DNA from 2 places in the Streptomyces sp. SAS_272 genome. Region 1 is predicted to be linked to the other one. Evidence: riboswitches for the same ligand, from Rfam matches in the RefSeq annotation. Region 1 holds a riboswitch; the other holds the start of a gene.
The links. Region 1 has a riboswitch for glycine ahead of gcvP (aminomethyl-transferring glycine dehydrogenase). Riboswitches for the same ligand answer to the same signal wherever they lie in the genome.
Positions count from the first base shown of each region.

Region 2: linked by a shared signal. The riboswitch ahead of gcvT (glycine cleavage system aminomethyltransferase GcvT) and the one ahead of gcvP (aminomethyl-transferring glycine dehydrogenase) in region 1 are both predicted to bind glycine.

Region 1 covers NZ_JBMNDR010000006.1:142,271-158,111, reverse strand. The annotation lists gene ACN6LD_RS07115 (sugar phosphate nucleotidyltransferase) at 1-1,415, shown strand, start outside; gene ACN6LD_RS07110 (DUF881 domain-containing protein) at 1,514-2,419, shown strand; gene ACN6LD_RS07105 (small basic family protein) at 2,416-2,748, shown strand; gene ACN6LD_RS07100 (DUF881 domain-containing protein) at 2,754-3,608, shown strand; gene ACN6LD_RS07095 (FHA domain-containing protein) at 3,691-4,575, shown strand; gene ftsR (transcriptional regulator FtsR) at 4,618-5,355, shown strand; gene ACN6LD_RS07085 (bifunctional nuclease family protein) at 5,440-5,913, shown strand; gene ACN6LD_RS07080 (MerR family transcriptional regulator) at 6,163-6,846, shown strand; partial or broken gene ACN6LD_RS07075 (DNA polymerase IV) at 6,915-8,460, shown strand; partial or broken gene ACN6LD_RS07070 (PRC-barrel domain-containing protein) at 8,595-8,804, opposite strand; glycine riboswitch at 8,864-8,959, shown strand; gene gcvP (aminomethyl-transferring glycine dehydrogenase) at 9,142-12,027, shown strand; gene ACN6LD_RS07060 (TOBE domain-containing protein) at 12,078-12,497, opposite strand; gene ACN6LD_RS07055 (TOBE domain-containing protein) at 12,561-12,956, opposite strand; gene ACN6LD_RS07050 (extracellular solute-binding protein) at 13,416-14,711, shown strand; gene ACN6LD_RS07045 (carbohydrate ABC transporter permease) at 14,718-15,716, shown strand; gene ACN6LD_RS07040 (carbohydrate ABC transporter permease) at 15,824-15,841, shown strand, end outside.
Region 2 covers NZ_JBMNDR010000003.1:232,474-248,314, reverse strand. The annotation lists gene gcvH (glycine cleavage system protein GcvH) at 1-248, opposite strand, end outside; gene gcvT (glycine cleavage system aminomethyltransferase GcvT) at 358-1,476, opposite strand; glycine riboswitch at 1,553-1,674, opposite strand; glycine riboswitch at 1,675-1,774, opposite strand; gene ACN6LD_RS04325 (AAA family ATPase) at 1,916-2,635, shown strand; gene ACN6LD_RS04320 (enhanced serine sensitivity protein SseB) at 2,730-3,524, shown strand; gene ACN6LD_RS04315 (enhanced serine sensitivity protein SseB C-terminal domain-containing protein) at 3,709-4,464, shown strand; gene ACN6LD_RS04310 (ABC transporter permease) at 4,944-5,942, shown strand; gene ACN6LD_RS04305 (ABC transporter substrate-binding protein) at 6,001-7,746, shown strand; gene ACN6LD_RS04300 (ABC transporter permease) at 7,815-8,822, shown strand; gene ACN6LD_RS04295 (ABC transporter ATP-binding protein) at 8,819-9,916, shown strand; gene ACN6LD_RS04290 (ABC transporter ATP-binding protein) at 9,913-11,307, shown strand; gene ACN6LD_RS04285 (trimeric intracellular cation channel family protein) at 11,377-12,033, shown strand; gene ACN6LD_RS04280 (alpha/beta hydrolase) at 11,942-13,180, opposite strand; gene ACN6LD_RS04275 (thioesterase family protein) at 13,323-14,204, shown strand; gene ACN6LD_RS04270 (hypothetical protein) at 14,421-14,828, shown strand; gene ACN6LD_RS04265 (TetR family transcriptional regulator) at 14,900-15,526, opposite strand; gene ACN6LD_RS04260 (hypothetical protein) at 15,669-15,833, shown strand.

The DNA of each region.
Region 1 (15,841 bases):
TCAAGACCATCGAAGCCGGCGCGTTCGTCAACACGTCGGTGATCTGGGAGTCCCGCGGGCAGGCGAACCTGTTCGGCGCCCGAGGGGTGTCCGGAATTCTGAACGTCGAGATCACGCCCGAACTCGCCGTGCGTCTCGCCGGCGCGTATGCCACGACGCTGAAGAAGGGATCCACGGTCACCACGGCCCGGGACCACTCCCGAGGCGCCCGTGCGCTGAAGCGGGCCGTCATCTCCGCGCTGCAGGCCAGCGCCATCGACGTACGGGACCTGGAGAACGTGCCGTTGCCCGTGGCGCGGCAGCAGACCGCGCGGGGGAGTGCCGGCGGAATCATGATCCGGACCTCGCCAGGGGTGCCCGACTCGGTGGACATCATGTTCTTCGACGGGCAGGGCGCCGACCTGTCGCAGGGCAGTCAGCGCAAGCTGGACCGTGTCTTCGCACGGCAGGAGTACCGGCGGGCCTTCCCGGGAGAGATCGGGGATCTGTACTTCCCGGCCAGCGTCTTCGACGCGTACACCGGGTCGCTGCTGCGGAACGTGGACACGACCGGCATCGCCGAGGCGGGGCTGAAAGTCGTCGTCGACGCCTCCAACGGCAGCGCGGGCCTGGTTCTGCCGAGCCTCCTCGGAAAGCTCGGGGTCGATTCGCTGACGATCAACCCCGGTCTGAACGAGGCACGGCCTACCGAGACGGGCGATCAACGACGCTCCGGGCTGGTACGGCTCGGCGAGATCGTGGCGTCGTCCCGGGCCGCTTTCGGTGTGCGGTTCGACCCGGTGGGCGAGCGGCTCTCCCTGGTGGACGAGAAGGGCCGGATCATCGAGGACGACCGGGCGCTCCTCGTCCTGCTCGACCTGGTCGCCGCCGAGCGCCGCAGCGGGCGGGTCGCCCTGCCCGTGACCACGACGAGGATCGCCGAGCAGGTTGCGGCGTACCACGGGACCCAGGTCGAGTGGACGACGACGTCGCCCGACGACCTCACCCGGGTGGGCCGCGACGAGTCGACCATCTTCGGAGGGGACGGCAAGGGCGGGTTCATCATCCCCGAGTTCAACAGCGTCTTCGACGGCACGGCAGCGTTCGTACGGCTGATCGGGCTGGTGGCTCGCACGCAGCTCACCCTCAGCCAGATCGACGCGCGGATTCCGCGGGCGCACGTCCTGAAGCGGGATCTGGCGACCCCGTGGGCCGTCAAGGGACTGGTGATGCGGCGGGTCGTCGAGGCGGCCGGAGACCGCTTCGTGGACACCACCGACGGCGTCCGCGTGGTGGAGACGGACGGTCGCTGGGTGATGGTCCTGCCCGACCCCGCCGAGGCCGTCACGCATCTGTGGGCGGAGGGGCCGGACGACGCGTCCGCGCAGGCCCTGCTCGACGAGTGGTCGGCGGTCGCGGACAGCGCCGGGCGCTGAACCTCGCGCACGCGTGCGTGCCGGACAAGTGTCCCCAAGGGGGCCCGTCCGGCACGCCCGGTGGGGCCATTCGGAGGTACTGGGCACGACGTGCGACGATGTGCGGCATGCCGCAGCCGCCCCCCGTTCGGAGCACACCCGCGCGCGCGTCGCGCCCGGACGCGTCCATGTCGCTGCTCACCAACGTCATGGACCACAGCCTCGACGACGGTTATGCCGAGGCCGCCGCCCGGAAGCAGGCCGACGGCTCCGGGGGCCTGCCCAGGACGGTACGGGCGAAGCTCGGACTGGCCGCAGGGCTGGTGCTCGCGGCCCTCGTCGTCACCGTCGGCGCCGCCCAGGCGCGGGTCGCGGCTCCGGTCGTCGCCAAGGAACGCGAGGAGCTGATCGACCGCATCGACCGTGAGACGGATGCGGCCGAGGAGCTGGAGAGCGCCGTCGACAAACTGCGCAGCGACGTGAGCGCCCGGCAGCAGGAGGCGCTCAAGCAGAGCGGCGGCGGCGATCAGGCGGACCTGGCCGGATTGCTGTCGGGCGCCGTCGCGGTGCACGGCCCGGGCGTGAAGCTCGTCGTGGACGACGCCAAGGAAGCGACCACGGGCGGTGACGGCGACCCGCGCGAGACCTCCGGGTTCTCCGACACCGGGCGGGTCCGCGACCGTGACATGCAGCGGGTGGTCAACGGACTGTGGGCGTCGGGCGCCGAAGCCGTCTCGATCAACGGTCAGCGGTTGACGGCGCTCTCCGCGATCAGGGCCGCGGGTGACGCGATACTGGTCGACAACAAGCCGCTGGTGCCGCCGTACACCGTGCTCGCGGTGGGGGACGGGAAAAAGCTCAGCACCCGGTTCCAGAACAGCGCGGACGGGCTCTATCTCAACGCCCTGCAGGAGAACTACGGCATCCGGACGGCCATCTCCGTGGCGAGCGACCTCCGGCTGCCCGCCGCACCGAGCGTGATCGTACGCACAGCACAGCCGCACACCGAGAAGGGCACATCGTGATCGCCGTACTGGGCCTCGTCGTGGGAGTCGTGGCCGGACTGTTGGTCCAGCCCGAGATTCCGGCGGCCGTCGTCCCCTATCTGCCCATCGCCGTGGTGGCGGCGCTTGACGCCGTGTTCGGCGGGCTGCGGGCCATGCTGGACGGGATCTTCGACGACAAGGTGTTCGTCGTGTCGTTCCTGTCGAACGTGGTGGTCGCCGCGCTGATCGTCTTTCTGGGAGACGAGTTGGGCGTGGGATCGCAGCTGTCGACCGGTGTCGTCGTCGTCCTCGGCATCCGCATCTTCTCCAATGCCGCGGCGATCCGCCGGCACGTGTTCCGGGCGTGAGGGCGATGAGCGACGGGGACGAGACGCCGGAGAGCCGGCTGCGCAGGGAACTGCCCGAGGAGGTCCCCGTGACGTCGTCCGGGGACCGGCAGACGTCGTCCGGGGACGGGCCGGCCCGGGAGCCGGACGAGGCCGAGTCGAACGGCCGTCGGCGCCTGGTGGAGGGGCTCTGGCCGCCGCGGGTGACGCGGGCCCAACTCATCGTGGCCCTGCTGCTGTTCGGTCTGGGCTTCGGCCTGGCGGTGCAGGTGGCGTCGAACAGCGACAGCGGAAACGCGCTGCGTGGCGCGCGGCAGGAAGATCTTGTGCGCATCCTCGATGAACTCGGCGACCGAAGTCAGCGTCTTGAGGACGAGAAGCAAGGGCTCGAGAAGCAGCGGCAGGAGCTGGAGAACAGCTCCGACCAGGCTGAGGAGGCTCGCAAACAGACGGTCGAGAAGGAGAGGCAACTCGGCATTCTGGCGGGCACGGTCGCTGCTCAGGGGCCCGGCATCACGATGACCATCGAGGACACGAAGGGAGCGGTCGAGGCGGACATGCTGCTCGACGCGATCCAGGAGTTGCGGGCGGCGGGGGCCGAGGCGATCCAGGTGAACGGTGTGCGGGTCGTCGCCGGCACCTTCCTGACGGAGTCGGGCGGGGGCGTGAGCGTCGACGGGAACAAGATCAACGCGCCCTACCGTTTCAAGGTCATCGGCAACCCGCAGGACCTCGAGCCGGCGCTGAACATTCCTGGAGGTGTTGTGCAGACCCTCGAAAAGGAGCAGGCCACCGTGGTCGTGGAGCGATCGGACAAGATCGTTGTGGACGCCTTGCGAGAGGTGAAGCGGCCTGACTACGCTCGGTCGTCGGCGCCGTGAGCGGGGGGCGCATGGGGGGTGTCCGGCAGGGGCATGAGGTTGCGGGGGGTCGACGCACCGATCGGGTGGTGCGTGGTGGAAACTGTCTGGTGGGCACGGACGTTGTGAAGGTGTCCGGGTCGGCCGGTGTATTCAGTCAGGGTTCGTCCTGCCCCACGGGCGGGTCTGTTTCGGTCAAGGGGAATCGCCCGTGAAGTTGTTTGCGAAGTTGTTCGGCAAGAGCCCGCGTGAGGGTGGCGACAACGCGACCGCTCGCCATCGCGCACAGCCTGATGCAGAGGGTCAGCGACCGCTGTTCAGGGACCAGGTGGCTGGTTCGGGCGGTGACGTTCCCGGAGGTCAGGGCGCGGCGTCTGTTGACCCTGCGCAGTCCGGCGGCATAGGTTTCGGCCAACCGTCAACCTCGAGTACGGGTGGAGGGTTTTCCCCTATGTCAGCCCTGGTGTGTACGAGGTGCGGTAACCGCAACGCGGAGAACAGCCGCTTCTGCTCGAACTGTGGTGCGCCGCTGCGTCCCGGGCTGACGCCCGAGCGTGCGTCGGAGACGACCTCCACGATCTCGATTTCCGGTCTTGAAGCCTATGACTCCGAGGTCACCGGGCAGACGCAGCTGCCGGCGCTCTCTCCCGAGGCGCAGGCCGCCGTCGACGCGCTGCCGGTGGGCTCTGCGTTGCTGGTGGTGCGTCGCGGCCCGAACTCGGGCAGTCGCTTCCTCCTGGACGGAGACCTGACCACGGCGGGCCGTCATCCGCAGAGCGACATCTTCCTCGACGACGTGACGGTGTCGCGTCGCCATGTGGAGTTCCGGCGCAACCCGGACGGCACGTTCAAGGTGGCGGACGTCGGCAGTCTGAACGGTACTTACGTCAACCGGGAGCGGATCGACGAGATCCCGCTGTCCAACGGGGACGAGGTGCAGATCGGCAAGTACCGGCTGGTCTTCTACGCGAGCCAGCGGGGTTACTGACCCGCCCCCGGGCTCCGTCCGGGGGGATCCGAGGGAAGGTCCATGCTGCAAACACCGAGGGGCGGTGCCGGCTCCGGCACCGCCGCTGCGGACGGTGTGCCGATGAGCATCGGCACCGTGCTGACCGCTCTGAGGGACGAGTTCCCGGACGTCACGATCTCCAAGATCCGTTTCCTTGAGTCGGAGGGGCTCATCGAGCCCCAGCGAACCCCTTCGGGTTACCGCAAGTTCAGTGCGCGCGACGTGGAGCGCCTCGGTCACGTCCTGAGGATGCAGAGGGACCACTATCTGCCCCTCAAGGTCATCCGTGAGCACCTGGAGGCCATGGAGCGCGGCGAGGCCGTCGCGCTGCCGACCGTCGGCCGGCAGCGGGACGGGGAGCACGTCCTGGAGCCCTCGGACGCTCCCACGATCGCCCGGATCGGCAGGACCGAGCTGCTGGCTGCCGCGGGCATCGGTGAGTCGGAGCTCGAGGAGTGGGAGTCCTACGGGCTCGTCGTGCCCCTCGAGGACGGCGTCTACGACGCCGAGGCGGCCACCGTGGCGGCTCTCGTCGCCGAGCTGGGACGGTTCGGGATCGAGCCGCGGCATCTGCGCGTGATGAAGACGGCGGCCGACCGCGAGGCCGGTCTCGTCGACCAGGTGGTCGCACCGCTCCGGCGGCACCGCAACCCGCAGACCCGGGCGCACGCGGAGGCCCGCACGAAGGAGCTCGCCGGGCTTGCGGTCCGGCTGCACGCGGCGCTGGTTCAGACCGCGCTCGGGGTGCGCCTGCCCTGAGCGGGCGGTTTCGCCGAGGGCGGATCGGTCGCCCGTTCCCGGCCCGACTACCCAAACGTCCCGGGCACGGCCTAGGGTTGCTGTGTGAACGAGCTCGATGTCGTAGGTGTCCGGGTCGAGATGCCCTCCAACCAACCGATCGTGCTGCTGCGCGAAGTGGGGGGCGACCGCTACCTCCCCATCTGGATCGGACCGGGGGAGGCGACGGCCATCGCCTTCGCCCAGCAGGGCATGGCCCCGGCGCGACCGCTGACCCACGACCTGTTCAAGGACGTGCTGGAAGCCGTCGGCCAGGAGCTCACCGAGGTGCGCATCACGGATCTGCGGGAGGGCGTCTTCTACGCGGAGCTGGTCTTCGCCAGCGGCGTCGAGGTGAGCGCGCGCCCGTCCGACGCCATAGCGCTGGCCCTGCGCACCGGAACGCCGATCTACGGCAGTGACACGGTGCTCGACGACGCGGGGATCGCCATCCCGGACGAGCAGGAGGACGAGGTGGAGAAGTTCCGCGAGTTCCTCGACCAGATCTCGCCTGAGGACTTCGGCACCAGCAATCAGTAGCGCCTCGTGCGAGACACGCGCACCTGCGGCGACCTGCGGCGAGTGTCCTGCCGTCTTCGGCAAATGCCAGCGGCCACTGAGAGCGTCCTACGGCCGGTTCTCAGCGCATTCGGCTAGCCTTTCCCCGCGGTGAGGTGCGGGAAACCACTCCTAGGGTGATTATCACTCGGCGTGCCGAGTGTGGCGATCGTTGACGCACCCCTGGCGACTGCCTACCGTCGAGAAGGCAGGTCTAGGACGGAGGTCGGCGTGAGAAGCAGCGGCGACGGTACGGCTGGGGGTGCCCCCGGACTCGGTGTCGGGGGAAGCGGTCCGTACCCTCCCCCAGGCTCTCGGCTGCGCACGGGCATGGGGTACCCCCAGCAGAGCAACGCGGCCGATCACGCTCCTCAGCGACCGGCGGCCGTGCCGAGCAGCGGAGGGACGACGTCCATGGCGTCCGAGCAGATCGGCTATCGCGGTCCGACGGCCTGTGCGGCGGCGGGCATCACCTACCGCCAACTGGACTACTGGGCGCGCACCGGGCTCGTCGAGCCGAGCGTGCGGCCCGCACACGGGTCCGGCAGCCAACGCCTTTACAGCTTCCGCGACGTCGTCGTGCTGAAGATCGTCAAGAGGTTCCTCGACACCGGGGTGTCGCTGCAGAACATCCGCAGCGCCGTCCAGCATCTGCGGGAGCGCGGTTTCAGCGATCTGGAGCGGATGACGCTGATGAGCGACGGCGCGACGGTGTACGAGTGCACCTCGCCGGACGAGGTCCACGCACTGCTCCAGGGCGGTCAGGGAGTGTTCGGGATCGCCGTGGGCGTGGTGTGGCGGGACGTCGAGAGCGCGCTGTCGCAGCTGCACGGAGAGCGCGTCGACACCGGTGAGACGCTCGTCGGGCCCAATCCGGCGGACGAGCTGGCGCGCAGGCGCAACCGGGCGGTCTGACGCGTCTTCCCCGGGGCGGGGGCGGCGGTCCGACGTCATTGTCAGTGGCGTGGTGCAGCATCGGACGTGTGAGAAACGCGCCCACGATCCTGCATCTCGACATGGATGCCTTCTTCGCTCAGGCGGAGCAGGCGTCCAAGCCGAGTCTGCGCGGGAAGGCCGTGGTCGTGGGAGGCCTGGGGCCTCGCGGAGTGGTCGCCACGGCCTCCTACGAGGCACGGGTCTTCGGAGTCCACTCGGCGATGCCCATGGCCCAGGCGCGCAGGCTGGCGCCGAACGCCGCCTATCTCGTGCCGCGGTTCGCCTTCTACCGATCGATCAGCGAGCAGGTCATGGCGCTGCTCAGGGCGCTGTCGCCGCTGGTGGAGCCGCTGAGCCTGGACGAGGCCTTCGTGGACCTGGAGGCCGGCGGGGCGGCCTGGGACAGGGATTCGGCGCGGCTGGCCGGCGTCCGACTGCGCGCGGACATACGGGCCGTCACCGGTCTCACGGGTTCGGTGGGACTGGCCTCCTGCAAGATGCTCGCGAAGATCGCTTCGGAGGAGGCGAAACCCGACGGCCTGGTGCTCATCGAGCCGGGCACCGAGCGGCAGCTGCTCGGGCCCATGCCGGTGCGGACGCTGCCGGGGGTGGGTCCTGCCACGGGGGACCATCTGCGGCGGGCCGGGATCACCACGGTCGACGAGATCGCGGAGGCCGGTGAGGACGAGCTGGTGCGGTTGCTGGGCAAGGCGCACGGGCATGGACTCCACGCCATGGCGCTGGCGCGTGACGACCGGCCGGTGGTGGCCGAGCGGGAGACCAAGTCGGTGTCGGTCGAGGACACGTACGACGTGGACATCCACGACCGGGTGCGGGTGGGGCTGGAGGTGCAGCGGCTCGCGGACCGGTGTGTGCGCAGGCTCCGGGAGGCCGGTCTGTCGGGTCGGACCATCGTGCTGAAGGTGCGCCGGTACGACTTCTCGACGCTCACCCGGTCCGAGACGCTGCGCGGGCCCACGGACGATCCGGCGGTGATCAGGGAAGCGGCGGCCCGTCTGCTGGACTCCGTGGACACCACGGGCGGGGTGCGGCTGCTGGGGGTGGGCGTCAGCGGTCTGGCGGACTTCACGCAGGAGGACCTGTTCGCGCAGGCCGCGGGAGCGCTCGCGGACGAGCCCGCGGACGGGCTGATGGAGGAGCCCGCCGCCGAGGAGCCGGTCCCGGTCCCGGCCGAGCACCAGTGGCGTCCGGGGCACGACGTGCGGCATGCCGAGCTCGGACACGGGTGGGTGCAGGGCAGTGGGCTGGGGCGGGTCACGGTGCGGTTCGAGACGCCGGAGTCGGAGCCGGGCCGGGTGCGCACGTTCCGCACCGACGATCCGCAGTTGGCTCCGGCGGACCCGCTGCCGCTGGTGCGGCGAAGACCGGGGGAGGACACGGAGACGGCGGGTGGGACGAGGGAACTGTCGGTGACGCCGGAGGTGACGTCGGAAAGAAGCGCAGACTAGGGCTGTGCGGCTGCTTGAGGTCGAGGCGTTGCCGGGCTGCGTGAGTCAGCTGTCGTCCGTGCCCGCCAGGTGGCCGAAGTCGTGGTCGGGCAGCGGGGGAGGGGCCGCCACGTCGAGACCGTAGTGGTGGTAGAGCTGGAGTTCCTGCTCCGGGGAGAGGTGGCGGCCCACGCCGAAGTCCGGGGCGTCCTTGATCAGCGCGCGGTCGAACGGGATGTGCAGGGTCCCCTCGACCAGCTTGCTGGGCTCCAGGGGGACGAAGGCGTCACGGGAGAACAGGCCCGTGCGGATGGCGGCCCACTCCGGCACACCGGTCGCATCGTCGAGGTAGACCTCGTCGACGGTGCCTATCTTCGCCCCGTTGCGGTCGAACGCCTTGCGGCCGATCAGGTTGCGCGGATCGATGTCGGTCTGCACGGGCCCTCCTCTTGGTCGCAGCTCGTCCGTAAGGACTACAAAAGAGCACATTGAGACGACCGGCCACTCGAGAGGCCCGTTGACCTCGCTGGTAGTCTGGCAACGGCTGCTGACCCCGTGCGGGAGAGTCCTCCGGAGACCACCGGAGGCGCCGAAGGAGCAAATCCTCCCCGGAATCTCTCAGGCTCACGTACCGCACGGACGAGGTCACTCTGGAAAGCAGGGCGGGTGCCGACGGCGTCGACGGTGTCCGCTCTCACCGACGGTGAAAGCCGGTCGTCCGCTGGCGGCCGGTGAAGCTCTCAGGTTGAGATGACAGAGGGGGAGGCCGTCCGGGTACCCGCCGTGGTGACCCTCGAAGGTCGTGTCAGACCAGGAGGCCTCCGTAATGACCGCCCATCGCATTCCGCTCACCGAGCTCGAGCAGGGAATCCCCTTCGAGCAGCGCCACATCGGGCCCGACCACGAGGCGCGGGCCAAGATGCTCGCGCATGTCGGCTACGGCTCGCTCGACGAGCTCACCGCCGCCGCGGTCCCCGATGTGATCAAGAACGCCGACGCGCTGGACCTGCCGGGCGCCCGCACCGAGGCCGAGGTGCTGGCCGAGCTGCGCTCGCTGGCCGACCGCAACAAGGTGCTCGCCCCGATGATCGGTCTCGGCTACTACGGCACCTTCACGCCGCCGGTCATCCTGCGCAACGTCATGGAGAACCCGGCCTGGTACACCGCCTACACGCCGTATCAGCCGGAGATCTCCCAGGGCCGGCTCGAGGCGCTGCTGAACTTCCAGACGATGGTCGCCGACCTGACGGGTCTGCCGACCTCGGGTGCGTCGCTGCTCGACGAGGGCACGGCGGCGGCTGAGGCGATGGCGTTGTCACGGCGCGTGGGGAAGAACAGGAAGGGCCTCTTCCTCATCGACGCGGACGCGCTGCCGCAGACCATCGCCGTGATCGAGACGCGTGCAGAGCCGACCGGCGTCGAGGTCGTCGTCGCCGATCTGAGCGACGGCATCCCGGCAAAGATCGCGGAGCGCGAGATCAACGGCGTGCTCGTCCAGTACCCCGGTGCGTCCGGCGCCGTGCGGGACCTGAAGGCGCTCATCGACCAGGCGCACGGGCTCGGCGCGCTCGTCACCGTCGCCGCGGACCTGCTCGCGCTGACGCTGCTGACGTCGCCCGGTGAGCTGGGCGCGGACATCGCGGTCGGCACCACACAGCGGTTCGGCGTGCCGATGGGCTTCGGCGGACCGCACGCCGGCTATATGGCGGTGCACGAGAAGTTCGCGCGGAGCCTGCCCGGCCGGCTCGTGGGCGTGTCCGTGGACGCCGACGGCAACAAGGCCTACCGTCTCGCACTGCAGACGCGTGAGCAGCACATCCGGCGCGAGAAGGCGACGAGCAACATCTGCACGGCGCAGGTGCTGCTGGCCGTGATGGCCGGGATGTACGCGGTCTACCACGGCCCGGACGGGCTGCGCCAGATCGCCCGGCGTACGCATCGCTACGCCGCGATCATCGCCGCGGGACTCGAGGCCGGTGGCGTCGAGGTGGTGCACCGGACGTACTTCGACACGCTGACCGTGCGGGTGCCGGCGAAGGCCGCCGAGATCGTCGCCGCCGCGCGGGAGCACGGGGTCAACCTGCACCTCGTCGACGCCGACCAGGTGGCGCTCTCCTGCGACGAGACCACCGCGCGCGCCCAGGTCGCCGCGGTCTGGGCGGCCTTCGGGGTGGACGGCGACATCGCGTCGCTCGACGCGGCCGTCGAGGACGCCCTGCCCGCCGGGCTGCTGCGGACCGACGACATCCTGACCCATCCCGTCTTCCAGCGGCACCGGTCCGAGACCGCGATGCTGCGCTACCTGCGCAGGCTGGCCGACCGGGACTACGCGCTCGACCGGGGCATGATCCCGCTGGGCTCGTGCACCATGAAGCTCAACGCCACCACGGAGATGGAGCCGGTCACCTGGCCCGAGTTCGGGCAGATGCACCCCTTCGCCCCCGCCGAGCAGGCCCAGGGCTACCTGACGCTCATCCGCGAGCTCGAGGAGCGGCTCGCGGAGGTCACCGGGTACGACAAGGTGTCCCTGCAGCCGAACGCCGGGTCACAGGGCGAGCTGGCCGGGCTGCTCGCCGTCCGCGGATACCACCGGGGCAACGGTGACGAGCAGCGCACCGTGTGCCTGATCCCGTCCTCCGCGCACGGCACGAACGCGGCGAGCGCGGTGATGGCCGGCATGAAGGTCGTCGTCGTCAAGACCGCCGAGGACGGCGAGATCGACGTCGAGGACCTGCGCGCGAAGATCGAGCAGTACCGGGACGAGCTGTCGGTGCTGATGATCACCTACCCCTCCACGCACGGCGTGTTCGAGGAGCACGTCGCCGACATCTGCGCCCAGGTGCACGAGGCCGGCGGTCAGGTGTACGTCGACGGCGCCAACCTCAACGCGCTCGTCGGGCTCGCCAAGCCGGGGCACTTCGGCGGCGACGTCTCCCACCTGAACCTGCACAAGACGTTCTGCATCCCGCACGGCGGTGGCGGCCCGGGCGTCGGGCCGGTGGCCGTCCGGTCGCATCTGGCGCCGTATCTGCCCAACCACCCGCTGCAGCCCGCAGCGGGGCCCGAGACCGGTGTGGGGCCGATCTCGGCGGCGCCGTGGGGCTCCGCGGGCATCCTGCCGATCTCCTGGGCGTACGTGCGGCTCATGGGCGGTGAGGGCCTCAAGCGGGCCACGCAGGTGGCGGTGCTGAGCGCCAACTACATCGCCAAGCGGCTGGAGCCGCACTACCCGGTGCTCTACAACGGTCCGGGCGGGCTGGTGGCGCACGAGTGCATCATCGACCTGCGGCCGTTGGCCAAGGCGACCGGTGTGACCGTGGACGACGTGGCCAAGCGGCTCATCGACTACGGCTTCCACGCGCCGACGATGTCGTTCCCGGTGGCGGGGACGCTGATGATCGAGCCGACCGAGTCCGAGGACCTGATCGAGCTCGACCGGTTCTGCGACGCGATGATCGCCATTCGCGCGGAGATCGAGAAGGTCGGCGCGGGTGCGTGGCCGGCCGACGACAATCCGCTCGTCGGCGCCCCGCACACCGCGGCCGCGCTCGGCGACGAGTGGGCGCACGCGTACTCGCGTGAGGAGGCGGTCTTCCCCGCCGGGGTGTCCGCCGCCGACAAGTACTGGCCGCCGGTGCGCCGTGTCGACCAGGCCTTCGGCGACCGCAACCTCGTCTGCTCGTGCCCGCCGCTGGACGCGTACGAGGACTGATCCGGAGCGTGTGTGGGCCCCGTCCGTCGCGGACGGGGCCCCTCGTCGTTCTACGCCGTGGCCAGGGACACCTCGGTCGACTTGATCAGCGCGATGACGTCGGAGCCCACGAACAGACCGAGGTCGACAGCCGACTCCCTGGTGATCGCCGCGGTGAGTTCGCCGCCGTCCACGGTGATCTTCACCGCTGCCATGACCGAGCCGAGGACGAGGCCGGTGATCGTGCCGGGCAACCGGTTGCGGATCGAGAGGCCGGCCACCTGGCCCGTGGAGAGGGAGATCTCCGTCGACTTCACCAGGGCGTGGACGGCGGCGCCGGGCGCGAGGGCGAGTTGCTCCGAGGCCTCCAGGGTGATGGCCGCCGTGAGGTGCTGCCCGCCGTCGAGGCGGACCTTCACGAGGGCCATGACCTGGCCGGGTTGGACGGCCGTGACGGTGCCGGGAAGCTGGTTGCGGATGCTCAAGGTCATGGGCGTCAACGGTACGGCCCTTGGGGACTTATGGCGGGGATGCCCGCTTTGCGCCGCTCTCGGTCATGCCCGGTCGATGTGTACGTTTGTCGACTTCACGCGGGCGGTCGCCTCCATGCCGACCTCGAGTCCGAGTTCCTCGACCGCCTCCCGGGTCAGCAGGGAGACCAGGCGGTGCGGGCCGGCCTGGATGTCCACCTGGGCGGCCACGTCGCCCAGCTTGATCGCGGTGACGATGCCGGGGAAGGCGTTGCGGACGGAGGTGTGGGGGGTGTCGTCCTCCGTGCCGCCGGACCGGGCGAGTTCCACGGAGAAGGCGGCGAGGGCCTTGCCGTCCACGAGGCGTCGTCCGGTCTCGTCGCGGTGCGTCGTGACGCGGCCCGCGTCCGCCCAGCGGCGCGCGGTGTCGGGGCTGACGCCGAGCAGTCGTGCCGCCTGGCCGATCGTGTAGCTCTGCATGCGGTCACGATAGGGCCGGGAGGCGGTCCGGCGGACGCGGGGCCGCACCGGCGGATGCTGGGCGACGCCGTGCGGTGGGCGCCGGTCGTCGTGATCGCGGCGCCGGCGCCGGCGCCGCAGTGCCTCGCGGTCGGCCCGGCCAGGGTCGGCGATCCGGGCCGATCCAGGGCGGCGATCGGGTCGAGGTCGGCATTCGCCGGGTCCCTCCGGCCGCTGCCCCGCGCCAGGTAGGGCTGATCTCGGCCATCGCGTCGCGCCGGTCTCCGCTTCGTAACGTTCGCCGTGTGATCCGAATGTTTCGGTCGGGTTCGGGGCCTCCTCGGGTGGCCCTTCGTGAACAGGCCGCTGGATTCTCTGTGTTCAAGGGGTTGCCACCCGTCGGAGGGTGTCTCTAGGGTGCGGCAGCAGCGAACCTTTCTGGATCTGGTTCGAAACTTTCGATCTCTCAAGGAGCGCATGATGGGCGACCCGGCACTCTCCCGCCGAGGCTTCCTGGCGGCCTCCGCCGCGGCCGGTCTGGGCATGACGGCACTGAGCGCCTGCGGCGGCGACTCGGACGGGGGGTCGTCGTCGGGGACGACCACCATCGAGTGGTGGAACATCTCCACCACCCAGCCGACCAAGGACGTATGGGCCGCTCTGGCCAAGAAGTTCGAGGCGCAGAACCCCAAGGTGAAGGTCAAGATCGTCCAGCTGGAGAACGACGCCTACAAGTCGAAGATGACGGCGCTGACCGCTTCCGGGAAGCTCCCCGACATCTTTCACACCTGGGGCGGCGGGGTTTTGAAGCAGCAGGTCGACGCGGGGCTCGTGGAGAACCTCACGGAACGCACGAAGGACTGGGGGGAGAGCCTGCTGTCCGTCGCCCGGCAGCCGTATCTGCTCGGCGACAAGGCGTACGGCATACCGTTCGACATCGGGATGATCGGGTTCTGGTACAACAAGGCGCTCTTCAAGCAGGCCGGGATCGGCGGGCCGCCCACCACCTGGAGCGGCTTCCTCGACGCGGTGCGCAAGCTGAAGGCCGCCGGGATCACCCCGCTCGCCCTCGCCGGCAAGGAGAAGTGGCCCGGCATGTACTACTGGGCCTACCTCGCGATGCGCACCGCCGGAGTCGACGCCCTGCGCAAGGCCGGGGACGAGAAGGACTTCACCGGTGACGGTTTCGTCCAGGCCGGACAGCACCTCCAGGACCTCGTCGATCTGCAGCCGTTCCAGAAGGGCTTCCTCGGCGCCGCGTACTCCAGTCCCACCGGCCAGGCCGCGGCCGTCGGCAACGGCAAGGCGGCGATGGAACTCATGGGCCAGTGGGCGCCGGTCGTGGAGGCCGACGCCGGCAAGGGGCTCGGCGCGAACCTCGGCTTCTTCCCGTTCCCGGCGGTCGACGGCGGCAAGGGCGTGATCACCGAGGTGTTCGGCGGCGGCGGCGGGCACGCGCTGCGCAAGGACGCCCCGCAGGCGGCCGTCGACTTCCTGAAGTTCTTCGCCTCCGCCGCCACGGACACCGAACTCGTCAAGAAGACCGGGGTGCTGCCCGTCGTACCGGCCGCCGAGAGCGCCCTGACCGACCCGAACATCAAGGCCGTGCAGGCACAGTTGAAGGGCGCCACCGGCTTCCAGCTCTACCTCGACCAGGCGTACGCGCCCGCCCTGGGCCAGGAGGTCAACGACAGCGTCGCCGCTCTGATCGCCGGTTCGAAATCGCCCCAGCAGGTCAGCGAGTCGATCACCAAGGTCGCGAAGGAAGAGCAGTAGCCGGCGATGACCTCCACCTTCCTCCCGGACAGGCGCAGCGGTCCGGACGTCGAGCCCGCACCGCCGGCCGTCGCCGCGGGCCGTTCGCGGGCCCGCCGACGGGCCCTGCACTGGCTCACCGCCGTCGGCTTCCAGGCGCCCGCGCTGGTGCTGTTCGGCACGCTCGTGCTGCTGCCGATGCTGTTCGCGGTGTACGCCGCGTTCTTCCGCTGGGGCGGCTTCGGGATGCCCGAGGACTTCGTCGGCGGCGACAACTTCACCCGGCTCTTCAAGGATCCGGTGTTCCTCGGCGACCTGTGGCGCTGTCTGCTCCTGGTCGGCCTCTCGCTCCTGCTGCAACTGCCGTTCGCGCTGGCCCTCGCCGTCGCGCTGAACCAGAAGATCCGCGGCCGGGCCGTCTACCGGATGCTGTTCTTCGCGCCGTACATCCTCTCCGAGGCCATCACCGGCGTGCTGTTCAGCATGATCTTCGCGCCGGACGACGGCCTGGCCGACCATGTGCTGGGCGCCGTCGGACTGGACGGGGCGGGCGGGCAGTGGTTCTCCGATCCCTCCACCGTCATGGCCACCCTCTTCCTGGTCATGACATGGAAGTACTTCGGCTTCCACATGATGCTCTACCTGGCCGGGCTGCAGTCCATCCCGGCCGAGCTGATCGAGGCGGCCCTGATCGACGGGGCCGGCCCCTGGCAGCGCTTCCGCAACGTCACCCTGCCGCTGCTCGCACCGACCCTGCGGATCAGCGTATTCCTGTCGGTCATCGGCGCGATCCAGCTCTTCGACCTGGTGTGGGTCGTCACCGCGGGCGGCCCCGACCACCACTCCGAGACGATGGCCGTGACGATGTTCCAGTACGGCTTCAAGCGCTACCAGGTCGGCTACGCCAGCGCGATCAGCGTCGTCATGTTCGGCATCTGCCTCGTCTTCGCCCTCGCCTACCAGCGGTTCGTGCTTCGCCGCGACCTCCAGGGCGCCACCACGACCATGCGAGGAGGCGGCTCGTGAGCATCGCCAAGACCGACCGCGGCACGGACCTCGCCACGGGGCGGGGCGTGCGCCGGACCGGCCGGACCCTGCCGCTGCACCTGGTCCTCGGGATCGTCGGCGCGGTGATGGCCGTACCCCTCGTG
Region 2 (15,841 bases), on a different contig from region 1:
TCCTGGTTGACCTCGGTGATCTCACCGGAGACCGGGGCGTACAGCTCGCTGACCGACTTGGTGGACTCCAGTTCGCCGCAGGACTCGCCCGCGGCCACCGTGGCGCCGGCCTCCGGGAGCTGGACGAAGACCACGTCACCGAGCGCGTTGGCCGCGTGCTCCGTGATGCCGACCGTCGAGACGCCGTCCTCGGCGACCGACAGCCACTCGTGCTCCTTGCTGTAGCGCAGCTGCTGGGGGTTGCTCATGGCCTGAATTCTCCTGTACGCGGGGGAGTGCTGATGAAGGGGGACGGTCCAGGGCACGGGTGAGCAGCGGGAATGTGCGCAGTGTCACCCGAGGCCCGGGGCTCAGTGTCTACTTCTGGCGCTTGTAGAAGGGCAGCGCCACGACCTCGTACGGCTCGTGGCTGCCCCGGATGTCCACGCCCACGCCCGAAGTGCCGGGCGCGGCGTGCGCGGCGTCGACGTAGGCCATCGCGATCGGCTTGCCCAGGGTCGGGGACGGCGCCCCGGAGGTCACCTCGCCGATCACCTCGCCGCCCGCCACGACCGCGTACCCGGCGCGCGGGACGCGGCGGCCCTCGGCGACCAGGCCGACCAGGACGCGCGGCGGCTGCCGTTCGGCCTGCGCGGCCGCCGCGGTCAGCGCCTCGCGCCCGACGAAGTCGCCCTCCTTCTCGAACTTCACCACGCGTCCGAGGCCCGCGTCGAAGGGGGTGAGGGAGGTGCTCAGCTCGTGCCCGTACAACGGCATGCCCGCCTCCAGGCGCAGCGTGTCCCGGCACGACAGGCCGCAGGGGACCAGCCCGGCGCCCTCGCCGGCCTTGGTCAGCGCCTGCCACAGCTCGACGGCGTGCTCCGGCTTCACGAACAGCTCGAAGCCGTCCTCGCCGGTGTACCCGGTGCGCGCGATGAGCGCGGGGACGCCGGCGACGGCGCCCGGCAGGCCCGCGTAGTACTTCAGGCCGTCGAGGTCGGCCTGGGTGACGGCCGCGAGGATGCCGGGGGACTCCGGTCCCTGGACGGCGATCAGGGCGTAGGCGTCGCGGTCGTCGCGGACCTCGACCTCGAACTCCTCGGCCAGGTTGCCCAGCTCGTTCAGGACGTTCTGAGCGTTGGAGGCATTGGAGACGATCATGTACTCGGCGTCGGCCAGCCGGTACACGATGAGGTCGTCGAGGATGCCGCCGTTCTCGGCGCAGATCATGGTGTAGCGGGCCCGGCCCACGCGCACGGCGGCGAGGTCGCCGACCAGGGCGAAGTTCAGGAACTCGGCCGCCTCCGGGCCGCTCACGGTGATCTCGCCCATGTGCGAGAGGTCGAAGAGCCCGGCCCGGGTGCGGACGGCGAGATGCTCGTCGCGTTCGGAGCCGTAGCGCAGGGGCATGTCCCAGCCGGCGAAGTCGGTCATCGTCGCGCCCAGCGAGCGATGCAGGGCATCGAGCGCGGTGTGACGGGGTGCGGTGCTGCTCATCGGTCGTTCGTCTCCCAAGGCGACGGGGGCCCCTCCCGCGCGAGTGAAGCCGGACGCGGGGGGACGGCGAGGTCGTTCCTCCCCATCTGTCATCGGAACCTGAGAGGTTCGCCATGACCACCGCTGCGAGCGGGGGCGGGACATGGCTTGCACCGTGGGTGGGACCGCCGAAGACGGCGGCCCGCTTTTCAGATGTGCCTCGCCCGCGCGGTAACGGGGCCTGAGAGATTCAAGGGAGGGACTTGCTCCTTCGGCGCCCCAGCGGAACTGCTGCTGAGGACTCTCCCGCGCGGATTCAAACGGCCGGTATGCAGTTGGCGCGGCCATCATCGCACGGCCCGCCCCCGTCGCGGCAGGCCGGATCTGTAACCGGCTTGTGTCGCTACGCGCACGAAAACGCGAGGCGCCGCGCATTACCTTCTCTTTACGCTCGGTGGGGATGAGCACTACCTGGCCCCAGGGGAGGACGATCACGGTGAAGAGGACGACCTCGGCGAGGACCACGGCCTTCGCGGCCGGCTCGGGGATCGCGCTGCCCGCGCAGCCCGGCGCCCGGACCCGGCAGGCGTGCTCCCGGCAGCCCGCGCCCGTCGTCCGCGACCTGCGGGAGCGGGCCGGCCGCAGTCCGCACGGCCTGCTCTTCGGCCCGCGTGACCTCGTGGTGGTCACCGGTCTGCCCGGCAGCGGCAAGTCCACCCTGATGAAACGCGCGGTGCGCGGCGTCCGCGTCGACTCCCAGGACACCCGCGACCGCTGGGACGCCCGGATGCCCCGCTTCCTGCCCTACGCCCTCTACCGGCCGGTGGTCCGCCTGGCCCACTACGCCGGACTGCGCCGGGCCCTGCGCGGCGGCGGGGGCGTCGTGGTGCACGACTGCGGAGCCCAGGCCTGGGTCCGCGACTGGCTGGCCCGTGCGGCCCGCCGCCGCGGCGGCGCCCTGCATCTGCTGGTCCTCGACGTCGGCGCGGACACGGCCCTGCAGGGCCAGCGCGAGCGCGGCCGCGGCGTCTCGCGGTACGCGTTCCTTCGGCACCGCCGCGCCGCCGCCCGTCTTCTGCGGTCGGTGGAGAAGGGCCGCCTGCCCGAGGGGTGCGGCTCCGCGGTCCTGCTCGACCGGCCCGCCGCAGACGTCCTGCGGCGGATCGGCTTCACGGGCTGAGGGCCGTCGGTCCCCTGCGCAGCGGCGGGGCCGCCGGCACCCGCTAGCCTTTCAGTCACAGCAGAGTGAGCGGTTCTTAGCAGGCGGTAGGCAGATGGACTTCCCCCCGGCGGACTTCCCCGCGGACTTCCCGGCGCAGGCGCACCCCCATTCGCACGGCGGATGGCCCGGCAACGAGCTGGAGGAGGTGCTCTCCGCCTCCCTCGGCGTGCCGGGAGCCGGCGGCCGGATCGTGGAGGTGCTCGGCCGCAGCTTCGTCTGGGTGCCGCTCCCCGGCGGCGGCGGCCCGCACAGCGGCCCCCTCGACCTGCCCACGATGGACCTCGACGGCCAGGTGTACGTGCCGGTCTTCAGCTCCGAGGAGCAGTTCCGCCAGGTCGTCGGCTCGCACATGTCGTTCACCGTCGCGCCGGCCGTGGAGTTCGCGCGGGGACTGCCGCCGCAGGCGGGCATCCTCGTCAACCCCGACGGCATGGTCGGCGTCCCGCTGCCGCCGGCCGCCGTGGCCGAGCTGTGCCGGGCCGGCCGCACCCCGCTGGACGGGCCGGCGGCCGGCGGCCGGGTCCGTCTCTACGAGCCGGACTGGCAGGACGACCCGATGGACTTCCTGGCCGCCGCCTCGGCGGAGTTCGAGGCCGTCGGCGTGGTCCGCACCGCCCGCCGCTGCCTGGCCGTGATCGAGACGGCGGACCCGGTGATGTTCGTGGGCGTCGAGCTCTCCCAGTGGGAGGGGGACCTGCGCGCGCTCCCCCTGGAGGCCCTCGGCAGGGCCCTGACGACGGCGGCGGCGCCCTGGCCGGTCAACCTCGTCCTCCTCGACGTCGCCCAGGACCCGGTGGGCGACTGGATGAGGGAGCGGGTCCGGCCCTTCTACTCGAGGCTTCACTAGTCACCTGCCAGAGGCTTCACCCGTCACGGGGCCGGGAAGCGGGCCGTCCGACGGGGCGCGGGGCCTCCGCTCTCAACTGCTCGACCAGGCGGAGCGCCTAAGCTGGACTCCGACGCGGGGCAACTTCTCGAAGGGGCGATAAAAAGTGAGCGCTGGCACTGCCGCGACCGGCTCGGTCGAGCACATGCTGCGCCAGGTCACGCCCGGGCGCTACGACGCCTACGAGGCGCTCCTGCGCGCGCTCGCGACCCCCTCCTCGGGTCAGGTCTGGATGCTGCTGTGGCACGGGCAGGCCGGCTCCCCGGACGCCCAGTACGGAAACATGGAGGTCGAAGGGCACGGCTACGCGCCCTGTGTGACGTCCGCCCAGGAGCTCAGCGCGAGCGGCTGGAACCGGTCCTACGAGGTGGTCGACGGGCTGGACGTGGCCCGGACCCTCTATCCCGACCACTACGGCCTCTGGCTGAACCCGCACGCCCCCGGCGGCGGCGTCGGCATTCCGTGGCTGGATCTGCGCCGGATCGCCACCGGCCTCGAGCGGCAGCCCGCGGGTCCGCTCCGGCTGTCCGAGCCCGGCATCGAGATCCCGCAGTTCTACGCGCTGCTCGCGCAGAACGCCCACCGCGCCCAGGCGGTCCGCACGTTGCGCCGGGCCTGGGTGCAGCCGGCGCTGGGCGCGCCCTACCTGGCCATCGGGCTCGACGTGTACGACTCCTCCCCGCCGGCCGTGGACGCCGTGCGGGCGATGATGCAGCAGTCCATCGGCGCGGTGCCGGACGGGCTGCCGGTCTCCACTGTCGCGATGACCGACGACTACGACCCCGTCGTGATGTGGATGCGCGCCAACGCCCGCCCCTTCTACGACCGCGAGGCGCACGCCCCCGCCCCGGCCCAGGGGCCGGGCGGCGGCTACGGCTTCCCGGGCCCGCGTCCGTACTGACCCGCACGCCGGACGGCCGGTCCGGTCACGGACCCGCCGGCGGCTGACCGCCCGTCACACCCGCACCGGCCCCGGGCGCGGGTCCGCGCCTTTCGCCGGCCCCGCGCGCTGCCTCGCGCCGACGTCCTGAAGTGTTCCGGTTCTTCCGTGATGTGACACCGAGCACAGCTGACGGGCGCGCCCCCCTCTCCGGATGTCGGCGCGTGGCGTTCGGGTAACGGAATGTGCAGGTCGGCATCACGGTTACGCATACTTTCTCCGTCAGATCTGGCGTGTGATCGCGCATGCATTGAAGACTCGCCTCTCAGACGCGAGGTCGTCGATCCTGTGAGCGAGTGCCCATCGGCAGCAATCCGGGGTCAACTGGACAGTTGGGCCGCACTCATCGGCGCCGGCCGCGTAGCAGGCAGTAAGTGGATCAAGCCGCCGACAGCGGCGGACAAAGGCCGGTCACCGCCGGCGAGAGGGGTCGGGTCACCGTGACCGCACCGATCGAGACCACCGGGTCGGCAACCGAGGTACAGCCCGAGGCTGTACTCGCGGGTGTCGAGAAGGGGCAGATCGAGGGCCGTTCCCTGGGGCAGATCGCCTGGTCCCGCTTCAAGAAGGACAAGGTCGCCGTGGCCGGCGGGGTCATCGTGATCCTGCTGATCGTGCTCGCGCTCCTCTCGCGTCCGATCCAGGCCCTGTTCGGCCTGGACCCCAACGCCTTCAACCAGGACCTGATCGACCCCAACACGTCGATCCCCCAAGGGGACTTCGGCGGCATGAGCTGGGAGCACCCGCTCGGCGTGGACCCCAAGTTCGGGCGGGACATCGCCACCCGCATCCTCGAGGGCTCCTGGGTGTCGCTGGTCGTGGCCTTCGGGGCGACGATCCTGTCGAACACCATCGGTGCGGTCCTCGGCGTGGTGGCCGGCTACTACGGCGGGCGGGTCGACTCGATCATCAGCCGGCTGATGGACACCTTCCTCGCCTTCCCCCTCCTGCTGTTCGCCATCGCTATCTCCGCCACGCTGCAGGGCGGCGCGTTCGGCATGGAGGGACTGCCGCTCCACATCAGCGTGCTCATCTTCGTCATCGGCTTCTTCAACTGGCCTTATCTGGGACGCATCGTCCGGGGCCAGACGCTCGCCCTGCGGGAACGCGAGTTCGTGGACGCGTCGCGGGGGATGGGCGCCAAGGGGCCGTACATCCTGTTCCGGGAGCTGCTGCCCAACCTGGTCGGCCCGATCATCGTCTACTCGACGCTGCTCATCCCGACCAACATCCTCTTCGAGGCCAGCCTGAGCTTCCTGGGCGTCGGCATCCAGCCCCCGCAGGCGTCGTGGGGCGGCATGCTCAAGGAGGCGGTCACCTACTACCAGGTCGATCCGCAGTTCATGATCGTGCCCGGTCTCGCCATCTTCGTGACCGTGCTGGCGTTCAACCTGCTCGGCGACGGTCTCCGTGACGCTCTCGACCCGCGCAGCCGCTGACGTGCAGCCGCAGCGAGAGTCCGACAGATTTCCATCAACAAAGGGGAAGCAGACCATCATGCGAAGGTCAGGGCTGGCCGCGATTGCGGCCATCGGCAGTGTGAGCCTGTTGCTCGCCGGTTGCAGCAAGGCCGATGACAACACGGACAAGGACGGCGGCAAGTCCGCCGGGGCCGACGCGGCCACCAAGGGCGTCGTCAACGCGTCCACCCAGAAGGGTGGGACGGTCACGTACGAGTACTCCGACGTGCCGGACTCCTTCGACCCGGGCAACACGTACTACGCGTACATGTACAACCTCAGCCGCGTCTACGCGCGTCCGCTGATGACCTTCCAGCCCGGCGCGGGCGAGGAGGGCAACAAGCTCGTCCCCGACCTCGCGGCGAGCGCGGGCGTGCCGAGCGACGGCGGCAAGACCTGGACGTACAAGCTGCGCACGGGCCTGAAGTACCAGGACGGCACGGCGATCACGTCCAAGGACGTCAAGTACGCCGTCGAGCGCTCCAACTTCGCGCGTGACGTGCTGTCCCTCGGCCCGAACTACTTCCAGCAGCTCCTGGTGGGCGGCGAGGCGTACAAGGGTCCGTACAAGGACAAGAAGGGCCTCGCGTCCATCGAGACCCCGGACGACACGACGATCGTCTTCAAGCTGAAGTCGGCGTTCCAGGAGTTCGACTACCTGGTCGCGACGCCGCAGACCGCGCCGGTGCCCGAGGCCAAGGACAAGGGCATCGACTACGTCAAGAACATCGTGTCCTCGGGCTCGTACAAGTTCGAGAGCTACGACGAGGGCAAGCAGGTCACCCTCGTCCGCAACGAGAACTGGGACGCGAAGACCGACCCGCTGCGCAAGCAGTACCCGGACAAGATCGTCGTCAAGCTGAAGGTCAACGCCGAGACGATCGACCAGGACGTCCAGGCCGGCGACGCGATCGACCTCGGCGGCACCGGCGTTCAGGCCGCGACGCAGGCGAAGGTCATCAACGACGCCGCGCTGAAGGCCAACACGGACAACACCTACGGTGGCCGCCTCGTCTACCTGGCGATCAACACCAAGGTCGCGCCGTTCGACAACGTCGCCTGCCGCAAGGCCGTGCAGTACGCCGTCGACAAGGTCTCGGTGCAGACCGCCGAGGGCGGCCCGATCCGCGGTGACATCGCCACCACCGTCCTCCCGCCGGACATCCCGGGCTACGCGAAGGCGGACGCCTACGCCACCGACGGCAACAAGGGCGACGTCGCCAAGGCCAAGGAGCAGCTGAAGGCCTGCGGCAAGACGGCGATCACCACCAACATCACCGCGCGCAGCGACCGCCAGCCGGAGATCGACGCGGCCACGGCGATCATCGCCTCGCTGAAGAAGGTCGGCATCAACGCCAGCCTGAAGCAGTTCCCGTCGGGCAAGTACTTCACCGACTACGCGGGCGTCCCGGCGTTCAACAAGAAGAACAACGTCGGCCTGATGATGATGCAGTGGGGCGCCGACTGGCCGGGCGGCTACGGCTTCCTGCAGCAGATCCTGAACGGCGCCGCCATCGGGGCCTCCGGCAACACCAACCTGTCGGAGCTGAACGACCCCGAGGTCAACGCGAACCTCGCCAAGGCGATCGGCACGCAGGACGCGACCCAGCGCAACGCCATCTACACGCAGATCGACAAGAAGGTCATGGACGACGCGGCCCTCGTGCCGCTGACCTACTTCAAGGTCCTGCTGTACCGCCCGGCGAACTACACCAACCTGGTGTCGACGGCGGCCTTCAGCGGTCAGTACGACTACCTCAACATCGGCACGACCAAGAAGTAGCCCCGGAAGGCAGGTGAAGGCATTGGTGCCCGCGGGCTTCCCGGCCCGCGGGCACCAGGCCGATCCCCGTGATCTCGTACATCCTCCGTCGGACGTTCGCGGCAGTGATCCTGCTGCTGGTCGTCACCGCGGTGACCTTCGCCATCTTCTTCCTGCTGCCACGGCTCGCCGGTCAGACCGCCGACCAGATGGCACAGCAGTACATCGGGAAGAGCCCGTCGGCGGCGGACATCGCTGCGGTCAAGCGCAACCTCGGTCTGGACGACCCGGTCTATCTCCAGTACTGGCACTTCATCAAGGGTGTCGTGACCGGTGCCACCTACGACCTGGGGCCCACCACCGCGCACTGTGACGCGCCGTGCTTCGGGTACTCCTTCAAGACCCACGAGGCGGTCTGGCCGCAGCTCACCTCCCGCCTGCCGGTGACGGGTTCGCTCGCCGTCGGCGCCGCCCTGATGTGGCTGGTCGGCGGTGTGGTCATCGGTGTGATCTCCGCGCTGAAGCCGCGCTCGATCTTCGACCGCACCTTCATGGGCATCGCCCTCGCCGGTGTGTCGCTCCCCATGTTCTTCACGGGCAGCCTGGCGATCCTGCTCTTCACCTACCAGATCCCGATCTTCGGCCGCACCTACGTGCCGTTCTCCGAGAACCCGGCGCAGTGGGCCAACACGCTGTTCCCGGCGTGGTGTTCGCTCGCGCTGCTGTACTCCGCCATCTATGCGCGGCTGACCCGCTCGGGGATGCTGGAGACGATGAACGAGGACTTCATCCGCACGGCCCGCGCCAAGGGCCTGCGCGAGCGCAACGTCGTCGCCCGGCACGGTCTGCGGGCCGCGCTGACGCCGATCATCACGGTGTTCGGCATGGACGTCGGTCTGCTGCTCGGCGGTGCCCTGATCACCGAGTCCGTCTTCTCGCTGCACGGCGTCGGCGAGTACGCGGTGAAGGCCATCACGGACAACGACCTGCCGCCGATCCTCGGCGTCACGCTGCTCGCCGCCTTCTTCGTCGTCATCGCAAATCTCCTGGTGGACCTGCTCTACGCGGCCGCCGACCCGCGGGTGAGGCTCTCGTGACCGAACTGTCCAAGACCGGCGCCGCCGTGGGCGAGCCGACCGGCCCGTCCTCGAAGAACCCCGGCGCGTTCCTCGACGTGCGCGACCTCAAGGTGCACTTCCCGACCGACGACGGCCTGGTCAAGTCCGTCGACGGGCTCAGCTTCCAGGTGGAGAAGGGCAAGACCCTCAGCATCGTGGGCGAGTCCGGCTCCGGGAAGTCCGTCACCTCGTTGGCGATCATGGGTCTGCACCGGCTCGGCGCGCGCGGCAAGAACGTGCGGATGTCCGGCGAGATCTGGCTCGACGGCAAGGAACTGGTCTCCGCCGACCCGGACGAGGTGCGCCGGCTGCGCGGCCGCGAGATGGCGATGATCTTCCAGGACCCGCTGTCCGCGATGCACCCGTACTACACGATCGGCAACCAGATCGTGGAGGCGTACCGCGTCCACCACGACGTCAGCAAGAAGGCCGCCCGCGCGCGGGCGATCGAGATGCTCGACCGGGTCGGCATCCCGGAGCCGGCGAAGCGTGTGGACGGCTACCCGCACGAGTTCTCCGGCGGTATGCGCCAGCGCGCGATGATCGCCATGGCGCTGGTCAACAACCCCGAGCTCCTCATCGCGGACGAGCCGACCACGGCCCTGGACGTGACCGTCCAGGCCCAGATCCTGGACCTCATCCGGGATCTGCAGAAGGAGTTCGGCTCCGCGGTCGTCATCATCACCCACGACCTCGGCGTCGTCGCCGAGATCGCCGACGACGTCCTGGTGATGTACGGCGGCCGGTGCGTGGAGCGCGGTCCGGTCGACGAGATCTTCGAGAAGCCGCAGCACCCCTACACCTGGGGTCTGCTCGGCTCGATGCCGCGCATCGACCGTGAGACCTCCGAGCGGCTCATCCCGGTGAAGGGCCAGCCGCCGAGCCTCATCAACGTCCCCTCGGGCTGCGCCTTCAACCCCCGCTGCCCGTACGCGGACGTGCCCAAGGGCGATGTCACCCGCACCGTGCGTCCCGAGTTGCAGCAGGTCGGCGGCGGGCACTGGTCCGCCTGCCACCTCTCGTCGGAGGACCGTACGCGGATCTGGACCGAAGAGATTGCGCCGAAGCTGTGAGTGAGACGAAGAAGACGGACGCGGCCCCCTCGGTTCCGCCGCAGGCCTCCTCCTCCGAGAACCGCGAGGTGCTGCTCAAGGTCCAGGGCCTGCAGAAGCACTTCCCCATCCGCAAGGGCGTCCTGCAGCGTCAGGTCGGCGCGGTCAAGGCCGTCGACGGCATCGACTTCGAGGTGCGCAAGGGCGAGACCCTGGGCGTCGTCGGCGAGTCGGGCTGCGGCAAGTCGACCATGGGACGGGTCATCACCCGGCTCGCGGACCCGACCGGCGGCACGATCCACTTCGAGGGCCAGGACATCACCCGGCTGAAGCCGTCCGCGATGCGCCCGCTGCGGCGGGACATCCAGATGATCTTCCAGGACCCGTACGGTTCCCTGAACCCGCGGCACACCATCGGCGGGATCGTCTCGGCGCCCTTCCGCCTCCAGGGCGTGGAGCCCGAGGGCGGCGTGAAGAAAGAGGTCCAGCGGCTGCTGGAGCTCGTGGGTCTGAGCCCCGAGCACTACAACCGCTACCCGCACGAGTTCTCCGGCGGCCAGCGTCAGCGCATCGGCATCGCCCGTGCGCTCGCCCTGAAGCCGAAGCTCGTCGTGGCGGACGAGCCGGTCTCCGCGCTGGACGTGTCGATCCAGGCGCAGGTCGTCAACCTGATGGACGACCTCCAGCAGGAACTCGGCCTGACGTACGTGATCATCGCGCACGACCTGTCCGTCGTGCGGCACGTCTCGGACCGCATCGCGGTGATGTACCTCGGCAAGATCGTCGAACTCGCCGACCGCACCTCGCTGTACCAGGCGCCGATGCACCCGTACACCAAGGCGCTCATGTCGGCCGTGCCGGTCCCGGACCCGAAGCGCCGCGGCGCCAAGAGCGAGCGCATCCTGCTCAAGGGCGACGTGCCCTCGCCGATCTCGCCGCCGAGCGGCTGCCGCTTCCACACCCGGTGCTGGAAGGCGACGCAGGTCTGCGCGACCCAGGAGCCCGTGCTCGTCGAGCTGCGTACGGGCCAGCAGGTCGCCTGCCACCACCCGGAGAACTTCGCGGACCAGGCCCCGCAGGACGTCGTCCTGCTGACCGCCGCGAAGGAGGCGGCCGAACTGGTGGCCGACGAGGTGCTCGCCGAGTCGGCGGCGACCTCGGCGGCGGTGGCGGCGGAGATCGCCGACAACCCGGCGACCGAGGCCCCGGAGACGACCGAGGTGCCTGAGGCGGCCGAGGCCCCGGAGACGACCGAGGTGCCTGAGGCGACCGAAGCGACCGAGGTGACCGAGGCGGCTGAGGCCCCTGAGGCGACCGAGGTGACCGAGGCTCCCGGCGGGACCGAGGCGGCCGAGGCGACGACCGAGGCTCCCGGGACGTCCGACGGTGAGACGCCGGCCAAGGAGAAGTAAGCACCACCAGATCTCAGCCCCCGCCTTGCAATGTAAGGCGGGGGCTGAGTGCTGGGTGACAATGTAAGGGTGCTCCAGCAGATCTTCAGTCCTTCCGTCCAGCACACCCTCGACCTGTTCGGCATCTTCGTGTTCGCCATCTCGGGGGCGCTGCTCGCCGTCCGCAAGAACTTCGACGTGTTCGGCATCGCCACGCTCGCCGAGGTCACCGCGCTCGGCGGCGGGCTGTTCCGGGACCTGGTCATCGGGGCCGTGCCGCCGGCCGCCTTCACCGACCTCGGGTACTTCCTCACGCCGCTGTTCGCGGCGCTGCTCGTCGTCTTCCTGCATCCGCAGGTGGAGCGGATCCAGACCGGCGTCAACGTCTTCGACGCGGCCGGCCTCGGTTTGTTCTGCGTCACCGGGACGACGAAAGCGTACGACTACGGGCTCGGCCTCACCGCGTCGGCCGCGCTGGGGCTCGCCACCGCGGTGGGCGGCGGTGTGCTGCGGGACGTGCTGGCCAACGAGGTGCCCTCGCTGCTGCGCTGGGACCGCGATCTGTACGCGGTCCCGGCGATCGTCGGCGCCGCCATGGTGGCGCTCTGCATCCGCCACGACGTGCTCTCCCCGCTGGCCAGCGGGGTGGCGGCGGTCACCGCCTTCGTGCTGCGGCTTCTGGCGATGCGGTTCCACTGGCGAGCGCCTCGTGCCTGGAATCGTCGCTCGACGGTGCGCGAGGAGTAGGCCGGCCCGTGCCGCCGGTGACCGGGCTCTGCTCCATCTGCAGGGTCAGCCAGCGGAACGCCGGCACGACCTGCGGCCGCCACAGCGCCATGGAGTGGCCGCCCGCGCTCTTCGGGACGTACACGACGTGCACGTTCGTCGGCGCCTTCGCCTCCTTCCGCAGGGCCAGGGCCGCTTCGTAGCCGTCCTGCGGCTGACCGGAGAGGTACAGGGACACGGCGGGGGGCACGACGGCCTTGCGCAGCAGCAGATAGGGGTTGTTGGCCCGGCGCAGGGACGGACTCCTGGCCGCGAGGGATTTGCGCTCGCCGATCGGGTCGCTGTACCCGGACAGGCTCACCGCCGCCCGGAAGCGGTCGGGGTGGGCGACGGCGAGCTTGGCCGCGCAGTGGGCCCCCGCCGAATACCCGGCGACCGCCCAGCCCTTGGGCGCCGGCTGGGCCCGGAAGTTGTCCCGGACCATCTTCGGCACGTCGATGCTGAGCCAGCTGTCCGCGTTGACGACGTGCGGGACGTTGGCGCAGCCGGTGTCCACGCCCGGCAGCAGCGTGGTGCGCGGCGCGACCAGGATGAACGGCGCGACCTCGCCCGAGCGCATCAGCGGCTCCAGCTGCTCGTGCACGTGCAGCGACCCGAACCAGGACTTGGGAGAGCCCGGATAGCCCGGCAGCAGCTCCACCACCGGGAAGGAGCGGTGAGCGTAGGCGGGATCGTGGTACTGCGGGGGCAGCCAGACGTAGACCTCGGCGTTCACGCCCGAGACCTGGCCCTCGAGCTGGGTGACGCGCACCCCGCCGGCCGCGTGCATCCCCGTCCCGTCCGCCGGCGCGAACTGCTGCTCGACCCTGGGCAGCCGGTCGAGCGCGATGCCGCCGGTGCCGTCGGCGCCCAGGTCGGCGGCCTGCTGCACATGGGTGCCGGTGCCCAGCAGGTCGCCCCAGGTGTCGTACAGGCTGTTGGCGTTGTTGACGAGAACGAAGACGAGGGCGACGGCGGTGCCCTGGGCGAACAGCAGCATCAGCATCCGGGCCGCGATGCGCAGCAGCCGCGGTCCGCGCATCCGCGACCACAGCAGCAGCGGCAGCGCGACGGCGAGCACGGACACGGCGATCAGGGTGTAGAGGAACGGAGTCCCGGTGAGGCTCATGTTCTTGCAGAGGGGAATCGGGGCGACAAGGTTACGGACGAGTCGGGACACTTACCAAGAAATTTGCCATCTCATGTCCCTTCTTCACCTTCCGTCACCAACAAAGCTACCGCTTAGTAATGCCTTGCTGTACCGTTCAGGCATGCCAGAAGCAGCTATCGCGGCGGCCGAGCGGGCCCCCGACCTCCCCGTCACGGCCTCGATCGGCGACAGCGAGTTCGACCGCGACACCGCGCTCACCCGCCGCGCACCCGGTGTCTACGACATCGACCTCTCGGCCGGCTGGACGATCATCAGCGCCGTCAACGGCGGCTACCTCCTCGCCGTTCTCGGCCGTGCCCTCGCGGACGCCCTGCCGCACGACGACCCGTTCACGATCTCGGCCCACTACCTCACCGCGTCGCAGCCCGGCCCCGCGACCGTCCGCACGGACGTCGTCCGCTCCGGCCGCACCCTGTCGACCGGACAGGCCTCGCTCTTCCAGTACGACGAGAACGGCGCCGAGGTCGAGCGGATCCGCGTCCTCGCCTCCTACGGCGACCTGGACGCGCTCCCGGACGACGTCCGGACGACGGCGAAGCCCCCGGCGATCCCGCCCCTCGAGCAGTGCTTCGGCCCCGAGGACGGGCCGGCCCCCGTGGACGGCAGTTCCGCCATCGCCGACCGGCTGATGCTCAAGCTCGACCCGTCGACCCTCGGCTGGGCGCTCGGGCAGCCGTCCGGCAGGGGCGAGATGCGGGCCTGGTTCGGCCTGAAGGACGGGCGCGACCCCGACCCGCTCTCCCTGCTGCTGGCGGTGGACGCCCTGCCGCCGACCGCCTTCGAGATCGGTCTGCGCGGCTGGGTCCCCACGGTGGAGCTCACCGTCCATGTCCGCTGCCGTCCGGCTCCCGGACCGCTGCGCGTCTCCATCGTCACCCGCAACCTCGCGGGCGGCTTCCTCGAGGAGGACGCCGAGGTCTGGGACAGCGCGGACCGGCTGGTCGCCCAGTCGCGGCAGCTGGCGAGGGCCCGGCTCGCCTGATCGGGCTCCCGGACCGGCTGTCCGTGTCACGGAGCTGTACCAGCGCCTCCTCGGCCGTCGGGCGGACCCGGAGGTCAACTCCCAGGTCGGGGACTTCTCTTGAGGGGCGCTTTGCCCGCCTGACAGGCAGCGGACAGCGAAGCCTCAGGAAGGCCCCAAGCGCCGTTGGTTGAGTGCCCGCCTCAGGTTCTCCCCCTCTCCCTGGAGCTGACTCTCATGAAGCGTGCGCTGATGCCCGTCCGTCTCGTCCCCGCGGTGGCGCTGCTGGCGTTCTCGCCCCTCGCTCTGGCGGCCTGCGGCTCGGGCGACTCCTCCTCCTCGAACTCGAACGGCGGCGGTCCGGGGCAGCAGTCCTGCCAGGCGCCGTCCGGCAACGCCTCCGGAATGCCGAGCGGGGCGCCGGGCGGGGCTCCCTCGGGAGCGCCGACCGGTGCGGCTTCGGGACAGCCGTCGGGCGCCCCGACCGGTATCCCGTCGGGCGCCCCGACCGGTGTCCCGTCGGGCGCCCCGAGCGGCGCCCCCGGCGGCGGCGGTCAGGGCGGTCAGGGCGGTCAGGGCGGTCAGGGCGGCGGCTGCGGCGGCCCGGGCGGCGGCCAGGGGCAGCAGGCCCAGCAGCAGGGCTGACCGCCGGCACGGCACACAGGGGCGGCGCATCCGGGAACGGGCGCGCCGCCCCTGCGCGTCGCCGCCGGCGCTCAGTCCAGCCAGTGGTGGCGGCCGATGCTGATGAGCCGCATCTGACGGGTCGCCATCCTGCTGACCCGTTCCCGCTCCTGCGGCGAGGCCTCCAGGGACTCGAGGAACAGGGAGGCCGTGATGAGCATCTGGTCCACGTAGAGGTGCGAGAGCATCAGCAGGTCGTCGTCGCTCCAGCCCTCGGCCTCGGAATCCTTGGCCAGCTCGGCCTTCACCTCTTCGGCGAACCTGCCCAGTTGCTCCCGGATCGCCTCCCGCACCGGCTGGACCCCGCCATGTCGCTCACGGGCGATGAAACGGACGTGAGCGGGGTACGCGGTCACATGACCGGCTATCAACTCCACAGCGCGCGTGATGCGTTCGGCACTGGTGTCGGCCGTGGTCACGGTGGTGCGGATCATCGGGTGCAGACTGCCCAGCGCCTCCTCGACCAGGGCCACTCCCAGATCCGCCGTGGAGCGGAAGTGCCGGTAGAAGGCCGTCGGGGCCACTCCGACGGCCCGGGTGACCTCACGCAGACCGAGGCTGCTCAGGCTCTGCTCCTCGAGCAGCAGCAAGGCGGCGTCCAGGAGCGACTGCCGGGTCTTCTGCTTCTGTGCCTGTCGGATGCCGAGGGTGTGACTCATGTCATCCAGTTAACAACTGTTCTCCGTAATTGGAAAGCCGGGAAGCACGCTAGACTCTGGAGTCAGTGAACAAGTGTAACCACAAGTGTTCACCGAAAAGACATGAACGCGGCGCAACGCCGCCTCGAAGGGGGTTCGACCCATGCTGTTCCTCGTCGCCGCACTGCTGCTGTTCGGCGTCGTCCTGGGCACCGTCGCCCATGCGCCGTTCGCCTTCACGCTCGTCGCCGGCGTGGTGATCGCCGCCTGGCTCGGCATCTTCGCGCTCCGCGAGCGCAACGGCCGCCGGCGCTCTTCGGCCCACTGACCGAAGCG